One region of the Ignatzschineria sp. 22MB058224 genome, then DNA from elsewhere that is predicted to be linked to it. Evidence: riboswitches for the same ligand, from Rfam matches in the RefSeq annotation. Region 1 holds a riboswitch; the other holds the start of a gene.
What was found. A riboswitch is a leader RNA that binds a small molecule or an ion and turns the genes downstream of it on or off. The one in region 1 is predicted to bind thiamine pyrophosphate.

Region 1 (3,112 bases):
TACAGATCGCATTGCATGAACGGATCCATTATAGAGTGTACCAATCGGGCAGATCTGATCACAGTTATTATTACCTTGACAGCCAGGTCGCCCATCGTATGATTTAGGGATACGGACAGTTGGCTCATGAATTACAGCAATACCTGCGGGCTGAAGAGCTTCTTTGATCTTTTTTGTCATATAAATATCTGCTTCAGGCTCAATTGGATATGGTTTTGAGCGTGGAGGGAAGGCTTTTCCAGGATTGACACCTGATTGATCCTCTGCATCATTACCTGCAACGCCAATAGCATATTCTGCACGTACATAATATGGTTCTAAATCTTCATAGGTCATTGGCCAATCGCGACCGACACCGTAGAGTGATTTTATTTTAAAGTCACTTGGGGTATAACGCCATGTAGCTCCCCCCCAGTGAGCAGTTGTTCCGCCAACAAGTTTGAGCATTCCCGGCATCATTTTAAATGAACCTTCATTCTCTAAATATCCTTCTTGGTTACTCGTTGGTGCCCAAGGATTATTGGGATAAGCATTATTACGGTCATAGTGACGGCCGGAGTTCTTAAAGTTTTCCAATAATTTCCAACGCGGAACACTAGGTCCTGCTTCTAATAAAATAACTGACTTTCCTTTCATTGCGAGCTCGTTGGCGACATTTGATCCGACTGCTCCGGAGCCGATGACGATAACATCAGCATCATATGTTTTTGTACTCATTATTTTGTCCTCTATTGAAATCTATTACGCTTTTGGAAGAGTTGCCCAATAATTGGTTGTCCATCGAGAATAACCAGGGATTGGGGTATATTTCTGAGTGAGCTTGTAGGTTTCAATTTCGGTATAAGTTACAAATTGAACACCATCATGCGCACGTTGAGGGAGAGGAGTACCAGCGTAGCCGAGATAGAATACGGCAATAATATCTTTTGCCGTATTTTGATATTTCTCTTTAAAGATAGGATTATTTTTTAGCGTATCGATATTTGAATACTGACCATTATTGATAAATGTTAAAAGCTCTTTTGCTTCTGCTTGAAAGTTACTATTTACTTTCGCAAGGGCATCAAAGGCTCTTTCAACAAGTAGAGGATCAAGCTGTTTATTTGTGAGGAATCTAGCTAACTTCACCTCATCATTTTGTTCAGTAAAGTTTGCCGCAAAGGTATAGGGGCTCATCAACATAAATGCTGATATAGCGCAACTTCCAATCAGAAATTTCCGACGGGAAGGATCGCTAGGAATATACTTATCCATATTCTATAAGTCTCCGTTTAATTGATAAAATAAAAAATCTTTGACACTACACATTAGCAATAGAAATATTGACATTTGTCAATATTTGGTAAATTTAGGTATTTTTAGTGACTGAGATATCAAGCACTCTTGAAAAGAGAGTTGCTCTAATTAGGGAGATCTTCTATACTTTGATGAAATTAATATTCCCCTAGAGGTGCTGTTGTTAACAGCTGAGATTGAAGTGAAACTTCGGGACTCTTATAACCTGATCTAGTTAATACTAGCGGAGGAAAGCGGTGAATGACAGGAGAGTTTTTCTAATGTGCTGAAGCAACTTTCATGGTTCTATTACCCTTTTCTCTGCAATGGAGAATTGAGTAAATATGGTGTTGTTACATGCTGTCACTCCTAACCTATCTGCGATTTCTGATGAGAATCTGATTGAGACAATTATCGCGATTTTACCATTTGTCGATTTTATCCAATTGCGTGAAAAGTCACGTTCAGCAAAATCTCTTGCTCGTTTAATTGAAGGAATGATAGATCAGGGTATTGATAAAGATAAATTAATTGTGAATGATCGTGCGGATATTGCGCATGCTTTTAAAATACCTCGAACACATCTGACTGAGAAAAGCCTCTCTTTAGCACTGTTACAATCGGCATTTCCAGACATGAAATTTGGTCGTTCAATACATTCGGTAAGCGCTGTTGAACGTAATATCGCTATGTATGATTATCTCTATTTAGGTCATATTTTTCCAACGGGTGAAAAGAGTTATCCCGCATTAGGAATAGAGCGTCTGGAGGAAGCATATCGTATTGCTAAAGAAAAAAGAGGACGATTAATTGCAATTGGCGGAATGAATGCAGAAACAGCGTTAAAAGTTTCATCTATTGTATCGGGGTTAGCGATAATGTCTGCCTTTTTCCCCCTCGTCGGTCATCGTTTAGATCCATCTTTAGCGCAGGAGCGGGCGCGTTATATTCGAAAAATGGTGAGCTCCCCCTAGTTTTAGGCTTGTAAGTGAGGATATTTTGAAAAAAATTATTATTAATGGTGATGAGCTAATAGTTAATGATTCCATTGGAACAGTCCATCAGCTAATCGAATTTTTAAAACTCGATAAACGTCGTTTTTTTATTGTTGAGCGTAATCGAGAAGTGGTGAAAAAAGAAGATTATTCGCAGATATCCGTTTGCGAGGGTGATCAATTTGAAATTGTACATTTTGTGGGAGGAGGTTAAATGACTTTAAATATTGGAAATTTTGCGTTTAATTCACGTCTATTTTTAGGAACAGGCAAATATCGTAATTTTGAAGAGCAAAAAGGGGCTGTGGAAGAGAGTGGGACAGAAGTCTTAACATTTGCAGTTCGCCGTATGAATATTTTTGATGACAAGCAGCCAGATTTGTTAGAGTCGCTTGATCTCTCAAAGTATAAATTATTGCCAAATACTGCTGGCGCTTATACCGCAGAAGAAGCAGTAAGGACAGCTAAACTTGCCTATGCATCGGGACTTTGTGACATGATAAAGGTTGAAGTGATTGGTTGTAAAAAGACATTGCTTCCCGATCCAATTGAAACGTTGAAAGCGACTGAAATGTTATTAGCAGAAGGAATGACTGTTTTAGTTTATACCTCTGATGATGTTGTTTTAGCAAGACGACTGCAAGAGATGGGGTGTCATGCCATTATGCCGGGGGCTTCGCCGATTGGAAGTGGATTGGGAATTATGAATCCTGTGAATCTACAATATATTATCGAGCAAGCAACTGTGCCGGTGATTGTTGATGCGGGATTAGGAAGCCCCAAGGATGTTGCTTATGCGATGGAGCTCGGTGCAGATGGTGTATTAATGAATAGTGCAGTCG
Region 2 (3,112 bases), 510 kb from region 1:
TGGCGATTAACTCCGGGATTGCCGCACCGAAAGGCCGTTTTCTCAAAGAGCCGGGGATTATCACCATTGTGATTGGCGCACCGATCGAAGCAGAATCACGGACGACTTCAGAACTTGCCAAAGAGACAGAGAGCTGGATTCGTGGCCATATTGTCCCTTCGCTCAATGTCTCAAAGATCCCGACAGAAGCGGAGATCAAAGCTTTAACGGCGCCGATCAAACCCAAAGAGACAAAGAGAGAGAAAGCCGTAACGGCAGAAACAGAAAATATGGTGGAAACAGCTAAGATGCAAAGCGCGGAAGAGAGGGAAGTTGCCAAGGTGACTGAGGCAGAGGTGATGAAATAATGAGACATTCGGTACAGATTATTGGGGGCGAATATCGCTCCCGTAAGATTGAAGTGATCGATACCGATGGATTACGCCCGACCGCTTCACGCGTTCGCGAAACGCTCTTTAACTGGTTACAGATGGCTACACCCGGTGCAATTGTGATTGATGCCTTTGCCGGCACCGGTGCTTTAGGGATTGAGGCACTCTCTCGTGGTACTAAGCGAGCGATATTTATCGAAAAGGATGCCAATGTCTTTCGTACTTTAACGCAGAATCTCCGCACACTTAAAGTGCCTGAAGAGCGCTATCAGCTAATCAAAGGAAGTGCCTTAGAAGCCTTAACGCCGGGAAGCCCCCTTCATCAAGCGCTTCTCGAGCAGTTACCCCAATATCCCCGGCAACATCTCTTCCTCGACCCCCCTTTTTTCCATGATCTCTATACTCCACTTTTAGAGATTTTAGCGGGAAATCCCATTCTCTCAAACTTAACCTCTCTCTCCCTAGAGATGCCGGTCAAAGCCACCTTCGATCTCGAAAAAGCGCTCGCCCCCCTAGCGCTAAGCCGAGAAATGAAAACCAAAGAGAGTAAATTATTTCTTTATAGGGAAGTTTAAGATCGGAATCGATAACCTACAATGTGCATATAATCGTAAAAATGCTTCAAATGGTTAATCGAAACAAAAAAGCTGATGAATTGCCGGATCTTACTATCGCACTCTTCCAAAAGTTACGCGCCGGTAAATAGGCATTATCGATGCCAAACTGCGGGCATGCACCAGTAAAAAAATTGAGTTGGTAAGTTCCCGCCCTTCTATATAAACCTTCTTATTTGTTGAAACAACAAAGGTTAATGAGTTGCCGGAAATCACCTCTGCACGCTTTCACAGATCTCATGCCGGCAATGGGCAATCCTCAATTACCGACTGATCTATTTTGCATAGATCTCTTTCTCCTCGGCGCTGAAAGCGCCAAACTGCGGGCATGCACCGGTTAAAAGAACAAAATGGTTGGCTCCCGCCGCTCAACAAACTCTCTTAAGAATCATCAAAATGATTCATTGAGACAAAAGAGGCTGTTGAGTTGCCGGAGATTACTACTGCGTACATCCAAAAGGTGCATGCCGGCAAGTATCGCTACCTTAACGATTAATCATACTGAAATAAAGTGGGCTGATGCGGTGCCGGATCTTACTATCGCATTCTTCCAGAAGTTACGCGCCGGTAATATGGGCATTATTGATACCGGACCTCGAAAAGGTCCCGACATGGGCTTTTTACTTAAAATCTTGCTCTGTTTACAGAAGTTATCAAAGCTTCTACAATAGCTCTATCTCAACGGGGTGCTGTTACTTGAGAGCCGGTCGAGTTTGATCGCTCAAGGAGAGCTGAGATTTCACCCGTCGAACCTGATCCGGACAATACCGGCGGAGGGATTTGAGAATCGAGATGCCTGCGGGCTCTTCCTCAAATCCTGTGACACACTTACACAGGAGCCGTTATGATAAATCGAACCCTTTCTTCCCCCCTTAAGCGCCTTTCCCACTCTTTTCGTAAACCACTTCACCGAACTTTGTTGGTGGCATCGCTATTATTGTCGAGCTTAACGACGCTGGCTTTTGCTGAAAAACCGACATTGACCGTCTATACCTACGATTCCTTCGTCGCCGAATGGGGTCCGGGGCCGCTGATTAAAGAGCGCTTTGAAAAAACGTGCGATTGTGAATTAAAACTAGTCTCTCTCGGCGATGGCGTTTCGCTTCTCAATCGTCTGCGCATGGAGGGGAAAAAGAGTAAGGCGGATCTGATCCTCGGACTCGATAATAACCTGATTGCCGCCGCAGAAGAGACTGATCTCTTTACGCCGGCGAATATTGATCAATCAATGTTGAAATTACCGATCGAATGGGAGAACAAAACCTTTATCCCCTACGATTATGGCTACTTTGCCTTTATCTACGATAAACGAAAGATCGATAATCCCCCAACAAATATGGATGAGCTCCTAGATCCTGAAAACAAGTGGAGCATCATCTACCAAGATCCGCGCACAAGTACGCCGGGATTAGGCCTTCTTCTCTGGATGGAGAAGATCTACGGTCAGGAGACTGAATCTGCATGGCAAAAGATGGCGAAAAAGACCGTCACGGTAACCAAAGGTTGGAGCGAATCATACGGGCTCTTCCTGAAAGGTGAGAGCGATTTTGTCTTAAGCTATACCGCATCGCCGGGCTATCAGATGCTCTATGATAATGATGATAACTACGCAGCCGCACTCTTTGATGAAGGACACTATCTACAGATTGAGGTGGCGGCAAAATTGAAAGCAAGCCCCCATCCCGAACTTGCCGATCAATTTCTCCAATTTATGTTAACGCCAGAATTTCAGGAGACTTTACCGACCACCAACTGGATGTATCCTGTGATCGATATCCCGCTTCCTCCGGTCTATAAAGCATTACCATTGCCGGCAAAAGCGCTACTCTTTGGTGCAGAAGAGGTGGCGAAAGAGCGCCAAAATTGGATCAAACTGTGGCAATTTGCCGTAAGTCGATAGAAATTGTAATGACTATCCGTGATGACTATTCGTGATAACTTTTATGATTCCTCTCTATGATTAATCGGCAATTGATCCCCGGCTTGATCGCCTCAACGATCCTCGTGACTGTGGCGCTTCTTGCCTTTGGGGCGCTCTGGTGCTTCTCCCCTTCAATCTCTCTTGCGAAGATTTTTGGGGATCGCTATCTGTGGCATATTATCGGCTTTACCTTCTATCAGGCGCTA

Region 2: it holds a riboswitch for thiamine pyrophosphate, as region 1 does, so the genes downstream of both, thiB (thiamine ABC transporter substrate binding subunit) here and ACPF7B_RS06765 (thiamine phosphate synthase) in region 1, are expected to answer to the same signal.

Annotation. Positions count from the first base shown of each region.
Region 1 covers NZ_CP187366.1:1,535,506-1,538,617, reverse strand. The annotation lists gene ACPF7B_RS06775 (GMC family oxidoreductase) at 1-717, opposite strand, end outside; gene ACPF7B_RS06770 (sugar dehydrogenase complex small subunit) at 742-1,254, opposite strand; TPP riboswitch at 1,437-1,545, shown strand; gene ACPF7B_RS06765 (thiamine phosphate synthase) at 1,620-2,249, shown strand; gene thiS (sulfur carrier protein ThiS) at 2,275-2,484, shown strand; gene ACPF7B_RS06755 (thiazole synthase) at 2,485-3,112, shown strand, end outside.
Region 2 covers NZ_CP187366.1:2,049,355-2,052,466, reverse strand. The annotation lists gene ACPF7B_RS09040 (lysophospholipid acyltransferase family protein) at 1-347, shown strand, start outside; gene rsmD (16S rRNA (guanine(966)-N(2))-methyltransferase RsmD) at 347-946, shown strand; gene ACPF7B_RS09030 (hypothetical protein) at 1,183-1,326, shown strand; gene ACPF7B_RS09025 (hypothetical protein) at 1,450-1,656, shown strand; TPP riboswitch at 1,658-1,782, shown strand; gene thiB (thiamine ABC transporter substrate binding subunit) at 1,830-2,885, shown strand; gene thiP (thiamine/thiamine pyrophosphate ABC transporter permease ThiP) at 2,942-3,112, shown strand, end outside.